DNA from 2 places in the Cryobacterium sp. 10C3 genome. Region 1 is predicted to be linked to the other one. Evidence: predicted binding sites of a transcription regulator. Region 1 holds the regulator's gene; the other holds the start of a gene.

What was found. Region 1 encodes HrcA, which represses chaperone genes, less so after heat shock. Its sites were predicted from a motif close to TTNGCACTCGNNNNNNNCGAGTGCNAA; they were not measured.
Region 2: a site for HrcA is predicted at 5,897-5,923, ahead of groES (co-chaperone GroES). Genes of this name have one in related genera too.

Annotation. Positions count from the first base shown of each region.
Region 1 covers NZ_JAVIWF010000002.1:1,442,529-1,451,790, reverse strand. The annotation lists gene rpsT (30S ribosomal protein S20) at 466-729, opposite strand; partial or broken gene lepA (translation elongation factor 4) at 971-2,823, shown strand; gene RGU41_RS07610 (DUF1990 family protein) at 2,828-3,475, shown strand; partial or broken gene hemW (radical SAM family heme chaperone HemW) at 3,478-4,703, shown strand; gene RGU41_RS07600 (DUF4870 domain-containing protein) at 4,715-5,038, opposite strand; gene RGU41_RS07595 (DUF4870 domain-containing protein) at 5,164-5,586, opposite strand; gene hrcA (heat-inducible transcriptional repressor HrcA) at 5,754-6,767, shown strand; gene dnaJ (molecular chaperone DnaJ) at 6,830-7,942, shown strand; gene RGU41_RS07580 (16S rRNA (uracil(1498)-N(3))-methyltransferase) at 7,947-8,720, shown strand; gene RGU41_RS07575 (HIT domain-containing protein) at 8,745-9,134, shown strand; gene RGU41_RS07570 (PhoH family protein) at 9,235-9,262, shown strand, end outside.
Region 2 covers NZ_JAVIWF010000002.1:3,912,115-3,921,376, reverse strand. The annotation lists gene RGU41_RS19705 (hypothetical protein) at 1-69, shown strand, start outside; gene RGU41_RS19700 (ABC transporter ATP-binding protein) at 27-914, shown strand; gene RGU41_RS19695 (ABC transporter ATP-binding protein) at 917-1,699, shown strand; gene RGU41_RS19690 (hypothetical protein) at 2,107-2,700, opposite strand; gene RGU41_RS19685 (ABC transporter substrate-binding protein) at 2,697-3,440, opposite strand; gene RGU41_RS19680 (hypothetical protein) at 3,627-4,391, opposite strand; gene rarD (EamA family transporter RarD) at 4,435-5,364, opposite strand; gene groES (co-chaperone GroES) at 5,525-5,821, opposite strand; gene RGU41_RS19665 (class I SAM-dependent methyltransferase) at 5,972-7,186, shown strand; gene RGU41_RS19660 (hypothetical protein) at 7,233-7,640, opposite strand; gene RGU41_RS19655 (hypothetical protein) at 7,692-8,120, opposite strand; gene RGU41_RS19650 (DUF4190 domain-containing protein) at 8,364-8,837, opposite strand; partial or broken gene tsaD (tRNA (adenosine(37)-N6)-threonylcarbamoyltransferase complex transferase subunit TsaD) at 8,981-9,262, opposite strand, start outside.

The DNA of each region.
Region 1 (9,262 bases):
CTTTAGAGTCGTTCAGGCGAGCGCCCCCAGTTCGCCTTCATACCTGATGTTACGACCCGTCAGAGATCCGCTGGATAGTCACCCGAAACCTCGTCGCCCCACGCACACACGTCGCCGAGGCTGCGTCCGCATGAGAAGACGAGGACTCCCTCTCCGTTCCGCGACACGAAAGACACCGGCGGGGAAGCGAGGATCGCGTCCCTGAGCCGCACGTTACTTAACAACGCTTGATCGTGACGGGTGTAAACGTTCGTGCGCCAGTTGGCAACCACTTTGAACCGGCATGCCGATCAGCCCAGTGGCAGCATTTTGTATTTCGAGCGTTGACGCACCTGTATCCTCCATCCTGAACGCAGCCAGGCCGGCCCTGAAATTGAGATTCAGAGCCGGCTTTATTTGTATCCCCACATCAGCACCTCTTGCCGAGGTGGCCTGAGGCGGAGGGCTTTTTGGGTGGTGCAGAGACTAGACGAGCGCGCCGACGGACTTGGCGAGCGCCGACTTCTTGTTTGCGGCCTGGTTGCGGTGGATGACACCCTTGCTGACGGCCTTGTCGAGCTTCTTCGACGCAATCGCGAGGCTGGCGACAGCCTTGTCCTTGTCGCCGGAGGTGACAGCGAGGCGCGCAGCGCGAACAGCGGTCTTGAACTCGCTCTTGACCGCCTTGTTGCGCTCCTGGGCCTTCTTGTTGGTGCCAATTCGCTTGATCTGCGACTTGATATTTGCCACGTTTATACGCTTTCGTTAGGTTCTTGTTCGGATGGGCCGCGTGGCGGTAGAGGGCGCCGTACGGCAAAATCGTGGTGGGGTGGGACCCAACACGCAAGCCAACAGGCAACGATACCAGTTAATCGGTCCGGCCGATAATCGGGTCGGCTACTCGGTCTCCCCGGCCGAACCGCGTTCGATCTGCCGCAGCGGAGACGGCGAAATCGGCGGCGGGCCTGAGCTATGGGAGAATTACCGGATCATGTCACCCAGACCCCTCACGGCGTTCCTGCCGGCCGCAACACCGCCGGCATTCATCCGTAACTTCTGCATCATCGCGCACATCGACCACGGCAAGTCCACCCTCGCCGACCGGATGCTGCAGATCACCGGCGTCGTCGACGACCGCCTGATGCGGGCCCAGTACCTCGACCGCATGGACATCGAACGCGAACGCGGCATCACCATCAAGGCCAGGCCGTGCGGATGCCCTGGGAACTCGACGGCCAGGCCTACGCGCTCAACATGATCGACACCCCCGGTCACGTCGACTTCACCTACGAGGTCTCCCGGAGCCTCGCGGCCTGCGAGGGCGCCATCCTGCTCGTCGACGCGGCCCAGGGCATCGAAGCCCAGACCCTCGCGAACCTCTACCTGGCCCTCGAGAACGACCTCACGATCATCCCGGTGCTCAACAAGATCGACCTGCCCGCCGCAGATCCAGACAAGTACGCGAAGGAACTCGCGAGCCTCATCGGCGGCAAGCCGGAGGACGTGCTGCGCGTTTCCGGCAAGACCGGAATCGGCGTCGCCGAACTGCTCGACCGCGCCACCCGGCTCATTCCCGCCCCCGTCGGCGACCCGGACGCCCCCGCCCGCGCGATGATCTTCGACTCGGTCTACGACAGCTACCGCGGCGTCGTCACCTACGTCCGTATGATCGACGGCAAGCTCAGCCCGCGCGAGAAGATCCAGATGATGTCCACCCGGGCGACGCACGAGATCCTCGAGATCGGCGTGACAAGCCCCGAACCGACCCCGAGCAAGGGTCTCGGCGTCGGCGAGGTCGGCTACCTGATCACCGGTGTGAAGGACGTCCGCCAGTCCAAGGTCGGCGACACCGTCACGACCGCGCTGCGCCCGGCAACCGTCGCCCTCCCCGGCTACACGGAGCCCAAGCCGATGGTGTTCTCCGGCCTCTACCCGATCGACGGCAGCGACTACCCCGCTCTCCGTGAAGCACTCGACAAGCTCAAGCTCTCCGACGCGTCCCTCGTCTACGAGCCGGAGACATCCGTCGCCCTCGGCTTCGGGTTCCGCTGCGGGTTCCTCGGGCTGCTGCACCTCGAGATCATCACCGAGCGCCTCGACCGCGAGTTCAACCTCGACCTGATCACGACGGCCCCGAGCGTGATCTACGAGGTCTCGACCGACGACAAGAAGTCCGTCACCGTGACGAACCCGAGCGAGTTCCCTGACGGCAAGATCGCCAAGGTCGAGGAACCGATCGTCAAGGCCGCGATCCTCGCGCCCAAGGATTACGTCGGCGTCATCATGGAACTCTGCCAGGGCCGCCGCGGCACCCTGCTCGGCATGGAATACCTCGGTGAGGACCGGGTCGAGATCCGCTACACGATGCCGCTCGGCGAGATCGTCTTCGACTTCTTCGACCAGCTGAAGAGCAAGACCGCCGGGTACGCCTCGCTCGACTACGAACCGATCGGCTCGCAGGAGGCAGACCTGGTCAAGGTCGACATCCTGCTGCAGGGCGAGCAGGTGGACGCGTTCAGCGCCATCGTGCACCGCGACAAGGCATACGACTACGGCGTGCTGATGACCGGGCGGCTGCGGAAACTCATCCCACGGCAGCAGTTCGACGTTCCGATCCAGGCCGCGATCGGAGCCCGCATCATTGCCCGCGAATCGATCAGCGCCATCCGCAAGGACGTCCTCGCCAAGTGCTACGGCGGCGACATCTCCCGCAAGCGCAAGCTGCTCGAGAAGCAGAAAGAGGGCAAGAAGCGCATGAAGATGGTCGGCCGCGTCGAGGTGCCGCAGGAGGCCTTCATCGCCGCGCTCTCGGGGGACGAGCCGGCCAAGAAAGAGAAGAAGTAGGCGGATGCGGCGTTCCACCTTCACCGACGCGGCCGTGACCTATGCGGCGATCGGCGGCACCCTCGCCCCCGATCTGCTCCGGTACCCGCCGCGCGGTTACCGGCCGCTCGAACGCACCGTTCGCCTCGGCAGCGGTGAAGAGCGGTTCCGGACCGCTGCCGCGCTCCTGATGACCTGGGGCGTGCAGCTCGGCAGTGGCATGACCGTCACCGACCTCCAGCAGAGCACCGGCGTCCAGTACTCCGGGATCGTGTTCAACGCCGACGGCACCCCCTCGGTGAACCAGGAGCACCCGGTCGACGAGGCGACGTTCGCCGACGACGGCACCCCGTACATCGTCAACGGCATGTCCGCGCGCCTCTCGGTGGCAGTGGGCCCGTTCACCGTCGACTCGCCCGTACGTGTCGTCTACGTCATCGACGAGACGGACCGCATCGGTTTCGGCTACGGCACCCTTGACGGCCACCCCGCGAGCGGCGAGGAGGCGTTCATCGTCGACCGACAGGCCGATGACTCCGTCTGGCTGACGATCCGGGCCTTCTCACGTCCGAGCACCTGGTACTACCGGCTCGCCTGGCCGATCGTCCGCATGCAGCAGGCCAAGTACACCGCCCGCTACCTGCGCGCCCTGCACCCGGTCGGCGCGGTCTGACGATGGGCAGCGCCCTTCCCCTCGGCGATCCGGCACCGCGCGACGGCCTGCTCCCGGCATCCGCCGCCGTCGGGGCATCCGAGCGCGACTTCGGCGTGTACCTGCATGTGCCGTTCTGCCGGGTGCGCTGCGGCTACTGCGACTTCAACACCTACACCGCGACCGAGCTGCGCGGAGCGTCCCAGCACGACTACGCGGGCCAGGCCGTCGCCGAGGTCGAGTCCGCAGGGCGCATCCTCCGCGACTCCGGGGTTCCGGACCGGGAAGCCGCGACGGTGTTCTTCGGCGGCGGCACCCCCACACTCCTGCCCGCTGTGGACCTGGTCCGGATGCTCGACTCCGTCCGCGACACCTGGGGCCTCGCGGACGGCGCCGAGGTGACCACGGAAGCCAACCCGGACTCCGTCGACGCCGCCTACCTCGACACTCTCGCCGCCGCAGGCTTCACCAGGGTCTCCTTCGGCATGCAGTCCGCCGTGCCCCGGGTGCTCGCGACCCTCGAGCGCACCCACGACCCGGAGCGCATCCCGCTCGTCACCGGGTGGGCCCGCGATGCCGGGCTCGACGTCAGTCTCGACCTCATCTACGGCACGCCGGGGGAGACCCGTGCCGACTGGCGCGCGAGCCTCGAGCAGGCCATCGGCCTGTCCCCGAACCACATCAGCGCGTATTCGCTCATCGTCGAGGACGGCACGAAGCTCGCAAGGCAGATCCGCCGAGGCGAACTCGCCCCCGTCGACGAGGACACCCAGGCCGAGTTCTACGAACTCGCCGACGAACTCCTCGACGCGGCCGGCTACGGCTGGTACGAGGTCAGCAACTGGGCGACGGATGCCGCGCACCGGTCCAGGCACAACCTCGCATACTGGCGCAGCCAGGACTGGTGGGGGTCGGACCCGGTGCGCACAGCCACGTCGGCGGCGTGCGGTGGTGGAACGTCAAGCACCCCTCCGCATACGCCGACCGGATCCTCGCCGGGGACTCACCTGCCGCAGGGCGCGAGACCCTCGACGACACGACCCGCGAGGTGGAGCGGGTCCTCCTGCTCACCCGCATCCGGGAGGGCATCCGGATCGACTCGCTCTCGCCGCTCGGTCGCCGCGAGGTCGCCGGTCTCATCGCCGATGAACTCGTCAACGCGAAAGCCGCCCTCTCCGGGACGGTCGAACTGACCAGGAGAGGACGGCTTCTCGCGGACGCCGTCGTACGGCGGCTTCTCGCGGATTAAGGTGCTGCGGTCTAGCTGACGAACTTGATGGTGAGCGGGTAGGTGTAGTACTCGCCCTTGTTGGCCGCGAGGGCCGCGATGATGCTGAAGACGACGCTCAAGACCCAGACGGCGGGCAGCAGCAGGAACCCGACCAGCGCCAGCGTCAGCACTCCGCTGACCACATAGGCGATGGCCAGGGTGATCTGGAAGTTGAGCGCCGTCGCCGCGTGCGCGCGGATGAACGGGCCGCGGTCCTTGAGCACGAGGTAACCGATGAGCGCGGGCACGAACTCGAAGAGGATTCCGCCCACGTGGATCAGGGTGGCCCACAAGCGTTCGTCCGACGGGTTCATCGGCGTAACGGGCTGGTAGGAATTGGCGGGGGTGGTGTGGACATTCGGGCTCCTTGTACGCGTTATCTGGTTGTGCTGGTCCCGCGAGATACTCCGGGTGGTGTGAGGTTCCGCCGGTCGCCGCGCTACTTGATGAGACGCAGGGCGAAGGGGTAGCGGTAGGCCTGGCCGTCCTTCGCCTTCAGGAACCCGAGGATCGAGAAGATGATCGCCACGACCCAGGCGGCGAAGATGATCAGGGCACCGACGAACGGGAGGATCGAGCCGATCACGTAGAGGATGGCGATCGTGATCTGGAAGTTCAGGGCTTCCTTGCCTTCCTGGGCGGTGAAGCGACCGCGATCCTTGAACACGAGCCAGATGATCAGGGAGGGGAGCGGGCCGATGATGCCGCCGAGGTGCGCGAAGGACGCCCACTGGCGGTCCTCGGTCTCGGTGAGGGGAGCAGCGGCAACGGGTGTGGGTGCTGCCGGCTGGTATGGCTGCTGCGGGGGGCGCTGGCCCAGGTTCGGATCTTCGCCGTTGTTACCGGTTGAATTGCTCATCATCGTGCCTTTCCGTGCGGATGGAGGACCGTTACAAGACTCAAGGTACTGCGCCCAATCATCCGCTAGCAATGGGGGTGTCCCCGTGTGTCGCGATATGATTGGCAGTCAAACGCCGTGAGTGCCAAAGTCGCCGGCACCCAGTCACCCGGAAAGGAGGCGATTCAGTCATGGTTTCGGATCGCAGCCTCGAAGTTCTGCGGGTCATTGTTCAAGACTACGTCGCCTCGCGCGAGCCCGTCGGGTCAAAAACCATCGTTGACCGGCATTCCTTCGGAGTGTCGGCGGCGACCATTCGCAATGACATGGCTCTCCTCGAGGAGGAGGAGCTCATCATCGCCCCGCACACCTCCTCAGGGCGGATCCCGACCGACAAGGGGTACCGGCTCTTCGTCGATCACCTCGCCGATCTGCGCCCGCTCTCCGCAGCGCAGCGCCAGGCCATCGAGACGTTCCTCGGGCAGTCCGCAGACCTCGACGAGGTTCTCGCCCGCAGCGTCCGGTTGCTCTCCCAGCTCACCCACCAGGTCGCGCTCGTGCAGTACCCCTCGCTGTCTCGTGCGAGGGTGCGCCACATCGAGCTCGTGGCGCTCTCGGAGACCCGGCTCCTGTCCGTGCTGATCACGGATGCCGGCCGGGTCGAGCAACGCGTGATCGAGCTGCCCCGGCCGCTCGAGGAGCAGCTGCTGGTCCGCCTCCGCGCCCGCCTCAACGCCGCCGTGGTCGGCCTCAGCATGAGCGCAGCAGCGATCGCGCTCACGGATGCCGCCGACCTGGCCGGCGAGCAACCGGACGTTGTCTCCCTGGTCACCCTCACCCTTCGCGACCAGGTCGGTGCGAACCGGCAGGAGCGGCTGGTGATGGCCGGCGCCGCGAACCTCGTGCGCACGGAGGAAGACTTCACCGGGAGCATCTATCCGGTGCTCGAGGCCATCGAGGAGCAGGTCGTCCTGCTGCGCCTCTTCGGCGAGATGGCGACAGACCAGCATGGGGTGTCGGTGAGTATCGGCAGGGAGAACGCGCCATTCGGACTCTCCGAGACCAGCGTGCTGACCAGCGGCTACAGCTCGCAGGGTGGAGACCTTGCCCGCCTCGGCGTCCTGGGCCCCACCCGGATGGACTACTCGAACAACATGGCGGCCGTCCGTGCCGTCGCCCGCTACCTGTCCCGCCTGCTCGAATAGGCGAGTCCCTCGACCAGCCCCCACGCCGCACACCTACGAAAACAGACCTAGGAGAGCCAGCTTTGGCTGACCATTACGAAGTACTCGGCGTCGCACGCGATGCCTCCACCGACGAAATCAAGAAGGCGTACCGTCGCCTCGCCCGCCAGCTCCACCCCGACGTGAACCCCGGCGCGGATGCGTCTGAGCGGTTCAAGCACGTCACCCACGCCTACGACGTGCTGAGCGACCCGAAGCAGCGCGACAACTACGACCACGGCGGCAACGGCCGTACGGGCGGAAACGCCGGGTTCGACGGCAACTTCGGCAACTTCGGCGACATCTTCGAGACCTTCTTCGGAGGGGGCGGCGGCAGCCGTGGACCGAGGTCTCGCCGCGAACGCGGCCAGGACGCCCTGATCAGGGTCGAACTCGACCTCGACGAGATCATTTTCGGAACCCACCGCGACCTCGAGGTCGACACGGCCATCGTCTGCGCGACCTGCAGCGGAACCTGCTGCCAGCCGGGGACCGCCCCTGTCACGTGCGACATCTGCCACGGCACCGGCAACATCCAGCGCGCCGTGCGCTCCCTGCTGGGCAATGTGATGACCTCGAGCCCCTGCGGCTCCTGCCGCGGTTTCGGCACGATCATCGCAACCCCGTGCGTGACCTGCCAGGGCCAGGGCCGTGTCCGCGCCCGCCGCACTGTTCCGGTCGACATCCCCGCCGGCGTCGACACGGGCCTGCGCCTGCAGATGCCCGGGAGCGGAGAGGCCGGACCTGCCGGCGGCCCCAACGGCGACCTGTACCTCGAAATGAAGGTCCGCCACCACGACGTGTTCAGCCGCGACGGTGACGACCTGCTCTGCACCCTCGACGTGCCCATGACGGATGCGATCCTCGGCACGACCACGACGGTCAAGGCCCTCGACGGCGACATCACCGTCGAGATCCGTGCCGGAGTGCAGGGCTCCGAAGTCATCACGGTCAAGGACCGCGGAGTCTCGCGCCTCCGCGGCAATGGCCGCGGCGACCTCAAGGTCGGGATCCACGTCGTGACGCCGACCAAGCTCGACCACAAGGAGAGGGAACTGATCGAACAGTTCGCCGCGAAGCACAAGTCCCCGGCTCCCGCGCTCAGTGCGGTGCAGCAGGGACTCTTCGCGAAGCTCCGCGACCGGTTCCGCGTCTAACCGGATGGCGCACTTCTTCATCGACGAGTCCCTCCGCGCGGAGGACTGCCCCGTCGGAGCCGTCGCGACCATCACCGGTGCCGAGGCCAGGCACGCGGTCACCGTGAGCCGGGTCCGGCCGGGGGAGCACCTGCTCGCCGGGAACGGGTCCGGCCTGCTCCTGGAGACGACCGTCGAGGAAGCGGAGACCGGACGGCTGGTCCTGCGGGTCGACAGCGCGCGGAACATCGCGAGGCCGAGCCCGCGCATCCGCCTTGTTCAGGCACTCGCCAAGGGCGACCGCGACGAGATGGCGGTGCAGGCCGCGACCGAACTCGGCGTCGACGGCGTCGTTCCGTGGGCGGCCGCCCGCTCGGTGACGCGCTGGGAGGGCCAGAAGGTCGCCAAGGGACGGGAGCGTTGGCGCGCCATCGTACGCGAGGCGTCCAAGCAATCGATCCGGCCCTGGCTTCCCGAGGTCGCAGACCTCACGAGCACCAAACAACTCGCCGTGCTGGCGCGGGGCACGCGGATGCTGCTCCTCGAGCCCACCGCCGACATCCGGCTGACCCGGTTGCCGTCGATTGACGACGCGGCCGACGCGGCCGATTCCCAGGCAACCGCGGCGCGGGACATCGTGCTCGTCGTCGGTCCGGAGGGTGGCATCGCCGCCTCGGAACTCGAGATGCTCGAAGCCGCCGGGGCCGTGCGGGTGCGCCTCGGCGACACCGTGCTGCGCACGTCGACGGCCGGGCCCGCCGCCCTCGCCGTGCTCAACGCCGCCCTCGACCGGTGGTGACCCCCGGCAGGTTAAGATAGGACCATGTCAGAAACCGGCGCAGAACCCTCCGTCTTCAGCCGCATCGTCGCGCGCGACATCCCCGCGACCATCGTCGCCGAGACCGAACGCATCATCGCATTCGTCGACATCAACCCGCAGGCCCCCGTGCACATCGTCGTCACGACCAAGACGGAGGCGTACCGCAACGTCGTCGAACTCGCCGCCGGCGACCCCGGACTCCTTGCCGAGCTCGTCGCCGTCGCCGGGCGGGTCGCCACCGAGCTTTCCGACGGCCAGTTCCGCCTCGTCTTCAATACCGGCGCCGCCGCCGGACAAACCGTGTTCCACGTCCACGCCCACGTGCTCGCCCTGAAACCGTCGGAGGACGGGGCGACCGGCTCGCTCGGGGAGGGAACACTTGGTTCCGTCTGAGCTGTCTGAGCCGTCAGAGAAGTCCGTGCCGTCCCTGCCCTCCGGTGCGCTCCCGTCCGAAACGACGGTCGAGACCCGGATCCTCATCGACGGGGTCGCCATGGTGCGCCTCCTCGGCGCGCAGGACC
Region 2 (9,262 bases), 2.5 Mb from region 1:
TTCCCGGCGTCCCCAAGCCAGACCCGATCCTGGTCGTCGACAACATCGTGCGCCAGTTCGGCGGCATGACCGCCGTCAACGTGCCGCACCTCGAGGTACAGCGCGGAATCATCACGGCCCTGATCGGCCCGAACGGCGCGGGCAAGACCACGTTCTTCAACCTGATCACGGGCTTCGACAAGCCGAGCTCCGCTCCGCGCCTCATCGGTGGGCCGAAGTCCGACCAGGCCGCCCGCTCGATGTTCAACGGGCGTTCGGTCAACAACATGGGTGCGGCGAAGGTCGCCCAGCGCGGCATGGTGCGCACCTTCCAGCTCACGAAGGCGCTCAGCAGGCTCACCGTGCTCGAGAACATGCTCCTTGGCGCGAAGGACCAGCCAGGCGAAAACCTCTTCGCCGCGGTGATCAAGCCGCTCTGGGCCGCGCGCGAACGGGAGATCACGGCGCAGGCCGAGGACCTCCTGCAGCGATTCAAGCTGCTCGAGAAGAAGAACGACATGGCCGGCAGCCTCTCCGGCGGCCAGAAGAAGCTCCTGGAGATGGCGCGGGCGCTCATGAGCGAACCGACCATGATCATGCTCGACGAGCCGATGGCCGGGGTCAACCCCGCACTCACCCAGTCGCTGCTCGGGCACATCAAGTCTCTCCGCGACGAGGGCATGACCGTCCTGTTCGTCGAGCACGACATGCACATGGTGCGGCACATCTCCGACTGGGTCGTCGTGATGGCCGAGGGCAAGGTCGTTGCTGAGGGCCCGTCGGCCACCGTCATGGACGACCAGGCCGTGATCGACGCCTACCTCGGCGCGCACCACGACACCGACCTCGGCGACGACTCGCTCCTCACGGACGAAGTCGCGGAGGAACTGGCCAAAGAGGTCGAACTCGAAAACCGCACGGAAGGCGACGCGTAGTCATGGTTGTACCCACAGGCTCTCCCGCTCCGGTCCTGCAAGCGACGGATCTCGTCGCCGGCTATGTTCCCGGGGTCAATATCCTCAACGGCTGCAACCTGGATGTCTACCCCGGTGAGCTCATCGGAATCATCGGCCCGAACGGCGCGGGCAAGTCCACGCTGCTCAAGGCACTGTTCGGACTGGTGTCCGTCCGCAGCGGCAACGTCACGCTCAAGGGCGAAGACATCACCGGTTTCAAGGCGAACCGCCTCGTGCAGGCCGGCGTCGGCTTCGTCCCCCAGAACAACAACGTGTTCCCCTCCCTCACGATCGAGGAGAACCTGCAGATGGGCCTGTACCTGCGGCCCAAGCTGCTCGTCGAGCGTCTCGACGCGATCTTCGACCTGTTCCCCGCCCTCGCCGACCGCCGCAACCAGCGCGCCGGTTCGCTCTCCGGCGGCGAACGCCAGTCGGTCGCGATGGCGCGTGCGCTCATGATGGACCCGTCCGTACTGCTCCTCGACGAGCCGTCCGCCGGCCTCTCCCCGGTGCGTCAGGACGAGACCTTCATCCGCACCCGCCGCATCAACAAGACCGGCGTCACGATTCTGCTGGTCGAGCAGAACGCGCGTGCCGCCCTGCAGATCTGCGACCGCGGGTACGTGCTCGATCAGGGCCGCAATGCCTACACAGGCACCGGCCGCGAGCTCGCCGACGACCCCAAGGTCATCGAGCTCTACCTCGGCACCCTCGCCAAGGACGTCGACGCTGAGAAGGACGAGAAGCCCGTCATCATCTCCTGACCCGCCCGCACCGCCGAGAGGCCCGTGCCAGCCCCCTGGGGGCAGGCACGGGCCTTTTCGTGTCCCCGGCGACATCCGCCGCTGCGCCCGTCTGCTCAGGCGCTCCCGCAACGGCGGGCGCGGGCTGCCGAAACCGGCGCCGGTGCGGCTGGAAACCTCGCTGAGGGGTCGCACATCGAGGTTCACGGGGTCGGCGAACGTCGATCTGCGACACCTCAGCGAAAGAGCGGATGCTGGCGAGCACGGCGAGGCGCGGGGGCGGGGAGGCGCGGGGCGGGGAGGCGCGGGGCGGGGAGGCGCGGGGCGGGGAGGCGCGGGGGCGGGCGCACGAAAGAGCGGGGCCGGGCTTTCGCCCGACCCCGCTCCCTGTGTTCGTCCGGCCTCAGCCGACGATCAGCACTCTCCTGCTAGTAGGAGGTCTGTCCTTCGATGGCGGACTGCCAGACCGGCTTGTTGTCCTTGTCGAACTTGTAGATGCCGATGAAGGCGCTCGACGGCTCGTTGTGCGAGTTGAACGGGCCGACGCCGGACTGTCCGACGTACTGGATGTCCGTTCCGGCGGTGACGAGCGGTGCACACTCGGCGTAGCTCTTGCACTTGGTGCCCTTGCCACTCGCGCCGGAAACGGCCGCGAGCTGCGCCTGGATGTCGGCGGAGACGGTGGACTTGGCCTTCAGCGCCGCGAGGGCGGAGAGGGTGGTCGCGTCGTAGGCCTCAGGAGCGTAGGAGAAGTCTCCGAGAGCTGCGTTCTGGGTGTCCTTGTACCAGGAGACGAGCTTGGCCTTGAAGTCATCAGCCGGGTATGCGCCGGGGATCGTGCCCTGTGCGCTGGTCAGCGTGCCGGCTTCGAAGTCCTTGCTGTAGTCGGCGGTGTTGCCGTCGGACAGGTAGACCTTGGAGAGGTCGACGCCCTGGGCCTTGAGCTCGGGGATGATCGACTTGGTCTCGTCGAAGGCGAGGATGACGATCGCGTCAGGGTTGGTCGCCTTCGCAGCGGTCACCTCGGACGAGAACGTGGTCTGGCCGGGGGGAATTCCTGGCCGTTGCCCTTGCCGCCATAGACGACGGTTCCGCCGGAGGCTTCGACGCTGGCCTGCGTGAAGTCGCGGAGGCCGGTGCCGTAGGAGTCGTTGAAGACGAGGAAGGCGACCTTGGCGTTGCCGTCACCCGTGATGAGCTGGCCGAGCGCGGAACCCTGGACCGAGTCCGGCGGTGCGGTACGGAAGTAGAACGGACCGTAGCCGCTGAGCTTGGCCGAGGTGTTGGCCGGGGAGATCTGGACGATCTTGGCGGAGGCGAAGGAGTCGACGACGTTGAGCGAAACGCTCGAGGACGCGGCGCCGATCGCGACGGATACCTTGGCCGCGATGAGCTTCTGGGCGGACGCGGTCGAGATCGTCAGGTCCGTGCTGTCACCGGAGTCGGTGGCCAGGACGCAGGCGTCCTTGCCGTCGACGCCGCCGGCGGCGTTGATGTCGGAGACGGCGAGGCCGACGCCGGCGAGTTCCGGCGGGTTGAGATAGGCGAGGCTACCGGTGATCGGGAGGATCGAGCCGACGACCAGCGACTTGTCCGTGGACGCTCCGCTCGCACAAGCTGCGTCGGTGTACGAGGACGCGGCCGCAGCCGAGGTCGTGGTAGCGGTTGAACCGCCGCCGGATGCACAACCGGAGAGCATGACGGCGATGACGCCTGCTCCCGCCACGATGGCGGTCCGGAGGGCGTGCTTGGATTTAATCATCCTGGGTACCCTTTCATCTTGCACGCGTAAGTACGCCTCCGGGTGAGGCCCACTCGCGTTATTAGGCTCCAACCTAGGATCACTTTGTTTCGAGGATGTTTTCTTGCCGCGCAAAGAGAACATCGTTAGCGATTCGTGACACCACCGGCACCTGCTCTGGGGGACGCCGTCGGACGAGGTGCTGTACTAGGAGCGTCGCCCGGTCACGCCCTGGTATGCGATCTGCTTCTTCTCACCGAGGGCGGTGATGCAGGATGCCCAGGATGCGCACACCGCGTCGCCGTGGCTGACCCGGTCGAGCGCCGGGGCGATCGAGGGCCCGCCGTCGTCGCCTGCCTCCCTCGCGGCGAGGGCCGCGAGCACCACCCCGTCGAAGGCTTCCCCGCCTCCGGCGGTGTCGGCGAGCCCGGGGTCCGAGGTGCGCAGGCGCACTGCGAAGGCCTCGTCTGCTGCGAGCGGAGTGCCGCCGTTCGTGAAGTCGTTCAGAGGCAGCAGGGCGATGCCCGCTGCGGCGACGGATGCCGTGACATCAGCGGGCACCGCACTCGTCGCGTCCCAGAGAACGAGGTCAACGTGTCGCGCCACCAGGTCGGCAACCGCGGCCGCGACGTTCCCCGTCGAGTTCCGATGCACGAGCTGGATCGGCAGAGTGCCGGGCACGGCCTGCTCAAGGATCTCGCGGGCGGCCAGCTCGGTGCCGGCAACCTGAGCGGCGCCGGTCACTGCGGCTCCCGCTTCCCCGGTCATCGGGAACAGCGTGCCGATCAGGAGCGTGCCGTCGCCGGTCGGCGCGACCGTCGCGGCGACGGTCGGAGTGCTGGTCACGACGACGGGGGCGTCCCCTGCGGTGCACCCGGAAAGCAGCAGCGCGGCGGCGACGACGGTGAGCGCGAGACCGGCAGACGTGAGCCCCCGGGGTCGCGAGGTGACGTTCAGAGCTGGAAAGGGCATCCGTGGTCCTTTCACAGGTGGGATGCTCCGAGCGTATCGCCGGTCAGAGGGGTTCGGGGGATGCTCGCCGCGGGGCGCGTCCGGTGACGACCATGTCGGCCGTGAGGATCACGAGCGCGACCCAGACGAGCCCGAAGCCGACCCAGCGCTCCGGCGGCATCGGCTCGCCGAGGATGAAGACCCCGACGAGGAACTGCAGCACCGGTGCGACGAACTGCACGAGGCCGAGCAGGCTGAGCGGCAGGCGGCGGGCGGCGGCTGCGAAGAACAGCAGCGGGACGGCCGTCACGACGCCCGTTGAGACGAGGCCGACGGTGTGCCACGGCGACACGGTGCCGAAGGTGAGCCCGGTGACGGCGCCCACGATGAGGAGTTCCGCGACCGCGATCGGCATCAGCCAGGCGGTCTCGAGGGTGAGGCCGGTGAGCGCGCCGACGCCGGGTCCGACGTTCTTCTTGATCAGCCCGTAGAACCCGAAGGACAGGGCGAGGACGAGCGAGATCCACGGGAGTGCCCCGTAGCCGAGCGTCAGCACGAGCACAGCGGCCGCGCTGATCGCGACCGCGATCCACTGGATGCGCCGCAACCGCTCGTGCAGAACGAAGACGCCCAGCAGCACCGTGACGATCGGGTTCATGAAGTAGCCCAGGGCGGCCTCGACCACGTGCCCGGTCAGCGTCGCGAAGACGTAGGTCTGCCAGTTGACGAAGATCAGGAGGCCGGCCAGGCCCATCACCCAGACCGTCTTCGGGCGGCGGAGGACTGTGAGCAGGGCGGGCCAGCCACGGGTGACGGTGATTAGGGCGAGGCAGAAGACCAGGGAGAAGAGCACGCGCCAGGCCACGACCTCGAAGGGTCCCGTCGGGTGCAGCAGCAGGAAGAAGAGCGGGAGCAGGCCCCAGAGGCCGTACGCGGAGGTCGCGAAGGCGAGTCCGCTGGTCGGTTCGGCCGACTGGCTCCGTGTCCTGCTCACAACGATTCCCCTTCGCGGGCGTGCCCTGCCTGGACGTGTTGGGTGGTGCGGGCCGCGCTCGGGCGGACCTGGCAACACAAAATCCCGGATGATCAGGCCTCCGGGATTTTGTGTTGTTCGTACGTGTACTGCGGTCGTGCGTGGCGCCTGGAACGAATCCCTAGCGGACGACGACGGCGAGCACGTCGCGTGCGGAGAGGACGAGGAGGTCGTCGCCACCGAACTTGACCTCGGTTCCGCCGTACTTGGAGTAGATGACCTTGTCGCCCACGGCAATGTCGAGCGGGATGCGGTTGCCGTTGTCGTCGATGCGGCCGGGGCCGACGGCGACAACTTCGCCCTCCTGGGGCTTTTCCTTGGCAGTGTCAGGGATGACCAGACCTGATGCGGTGGTCTGCTCGGCGTCGACCTGCTTGATGACGATGCGATCCTCGAGCGGCTTGATGGAGACCGACACGGTTGACCTCTTTCTTAGCTAAGACTTGGTTGGCAGACTCACAGCGAGAGTGCTAACAGCGAGTTTAGGGCGCTTCTGGCACTCACGCAACGTGAGTGCCAGACTCGGGCGTTCCGGGCGCGGCGGCCATGGCTTGATATCGTTTGGACAATGGAACGCTCCGAGCTTGTTGACCTGTTGTCCCCCGAGGGGCTGCGCCTGCTGGACTCGCTTCCGCCCTGGGACAACGCCTCCGATGTGGTTCGGCTGGTGAGCGACCTGCGGAAGGCCGGCCATCCTCAGGGACTCGTGACCGCGGTGCTCGGCCAATCGCGGCTGCGGGCGAAGGCCGTGGCCAAGTTCGGCGACTTCGCCGGGCGGATGCTCTTCACTGAGGCCGGTCTCGAACAGGCCACCCGCCTGAACGTCGCCGCGCTGCACGCCGGCCGGTTCGCCGCTGCCGGACTGAACCGGGTCGCCGATCTCGGCAGCGGGATCGGCAGCGACTCGATGGCCCTCGCCGCGCTCGACATCCAGGTGACCGCCGTGGACACGGACGAGGTCACGGCCACGGTCGCGAGCTACAACCTCGCCCCCTTCGACAATGCCGCCGTCGTGCACGGCGACGCGGAGACCTTCGACCTCACCGGCTTCGACGCTGCCTGGCTCGACCCGGCCCGCCGTACGGCCGGTCACAGCAATACCTCCCGGCTGACCCGCCCGGAGGATTATTCGCCGAACCTCGACTTCGTCTTCGGACTGAGCGAGCGGATGCCGATCGGAGTGAAGCTCGGTCCGGGTCACGACCGTGACGCCATTCCCGCCGCCGCGGAAGCGCAGTGGGTGTCCGTGGACGGAAAGCTCGTGGAGATGGGACTCTGGTTCGGCGTTCTCGCTCGCGAGGGCATCCGCCGTTCGGCCCTGCTCCTGGGCAGGGACGGCCGGCACGAGCTGACCGCGGCCGCGGACAGTCCGGATGTCGAGACCGTGCCCGGAGAGGCGGGCGTGCCCGGGAGCTACCTGTATGAGCCGGATGGCGCCGTGATCCGGGCGCGGCTGATCGGCGACCTGGCCCGCAGCATGGACGCGCTGATGCTCGGGGAGGGCATCGCATACCTGAGCTCAGAGTCGCTGCACGAGACCCCGTTCGCGACGGCGTTCCGGGTGCTCGAGTCGCTGCCGGTGGACGAGAAGAAACTCCGGCTCGCGCTCAAGGAGCGTCGGATCGGGACTCTCGAGATCAAGAAGCGCGGCGTGGACGTTGACCCGGCCGTGCTGCGCACCCGGCTGAAGCTGCACGGGTCCGAGTCCGCCACTCTCGTGCTCACCCGGGCGGGCGGCCACAGGCTCGCTCTGCTCGTGGAGCGGGTGCAGCCGCCGCGCTGAGCACTCAGCGCCGGGCACCCAGCGCCGGGCACTCAACGCCGGGAGCTCAGTGCGGGATGGGGCTGATGCCCTGGCTGATCAGCACGATCCAGCCGGCGGCGATGACGAGGCCCGCGAGACCGGTGCCGAGGCCCCAGGCCCAGATCGCGACGGCCGCGCGTTCGGTGCGGCTCGCCCAGACGGCGAGCACGACGGCCGCGAGCGAGAGCGGCGCGGTCCAGACCACGAAGACGGCGCCGGCGAGGCCGACGGCGCCGAAGAAGAGGGAGGCGAGAGAGCGGGCGCGCCTGCGCGCAAGGGCGCGCAGCTCGGACTCGGTGTAGACGTACGGCACCCATTCGGTGGGAGCGGTGACGGTCGACGCGTAGTCGAGTTCGCCGGTGACCTCCTCCGGCGGGCGCGTCAGTTCGAAGCGGAGGTCGTCACCGGCGGTGGGACGTCGTGCATCCGTCACTGCGGCCTCCCGGTCCGTTCACTTCGCCCGGGGAACGGGCTCTCAGCGATATTAGTAGGTACTCGGCATGCTTGCGAAGACGATGATCCAGACGACGATGCTCAGCAGGGAAAGGGCGACGCCGACGATGCCCGTGATCAGGCCGGTGAGCCACAGGGCACGTGCGCGCGGTTCCTTCGTGCGACCGAGCGCCCCGAGCACGATGGCCGCGGCCGGCAGCAGCAGGGTGAGCACCCCGCCGACGAAGGGGATGAAGGCGATCGGGAGGCCCAGCAGTCCGACGACACCTGCGACAAGCGAGAGGATGCTGAGCAGCGGCTGGCGGGTCGAAGCCTGCGTCCCCGGGGCGGGCGGGTACGGATACCCGTAACCGGGCGGCGGCGACGGCGGTCCGGCGGAGGCAGGACCGCCGGGCGCTGGACCGGCGGTCGGAGGATCCGTGAACGGCGGACCGGCGAACCCATCGCCGCCGGATGCCACGGGCTGCGTTCCGGGGGCCCTGCAGCGGCCACGGTGGACTCGCCGCGCGGAATCTGCGGGACCTCGGGAACCTCGGGCACGTGCGGCACGTCGGGCACCTGCGGAACCTCGGGAACCGGAGGGATTCCCGAGGCACCAGGGGCGTTCAGATCACTCATGAGCTGTTCCTTTCCACTTCATTGACGGGTCAACGGTGATGGCAGGTCAGTCGTGACGACAGGCCGGCAGGGACGATCCAGTGGGTCAGTAGCTGGAGTACCCGTTGGTCGAGGCCGTGCTGATCAGCACGATGAAGAGGATCGCGCCGATGATGCCGGCGACGATGCCCAGGTAGCCGAGAACGAGGCCGGCGATGGCGAGCCCGCGGCCCTTTTCTCCGGTCTTCTTGATCTGGCTGAGGGCGATGTGGCCGGTGATGATCGCGGCGAGAGAGACGAAGAACGCCGACACGAGCGACACGATCGCGAGGACGTTGTACTTGTCCTGGGCGAGGGGCTGGCCGTAGGCCTGCTGGCCGTACGCCTGCGGCTGGCCGTACTGCTGCTGCTGGCCGTACTGCTGCTGACCGTACGTGTCCGGTGCGCCATACGCGGGGGCGGCAGGTGCCTGGTACGCCGGCGCGGCGGGTGCCTGGTATTCGGGCGCGGCGGGCGCCTGGTAGATCGGGGGCTGGTTCACCGGGGGCGGGGTTACCGGAGGCTGGTTCGGGTCGGTCATGACTAACGGCTCCTTTGGGCTTCGATCAGCTGGCGGTGCCATAGTTGCACCCTCATTGAACGGGTGTCAACGCCCATGACGCGCCATGTCTGTTGCGTCCAGCGTATCGCGGATGCATAGGAACCGGAGATGGGACGCGGTTTTCAGCCCTGGATGACGGAAGCAGGGAGCGTTGAATCCGCACCGAAGTCGAGGGTGGACGGCTCGTGACCCGCCATGATCAGCTGGGCGCCGAGCGCGGCGATCATGGCGCCGTTGTCGGTGCACAGCGAAAGCGGCGGGATGCGCAGGGCGATGCCTGCTGCATCCGTTCGCTCGACGGCGAGCTCGCGGAGCCGCGCGTTCGCGATCACCCCGCCGCCGAGGAGAAGTCGCGGCACACCGAGGTCGGTGCACGCGGCGACGGCCTTGGTGAGCAGGATGTC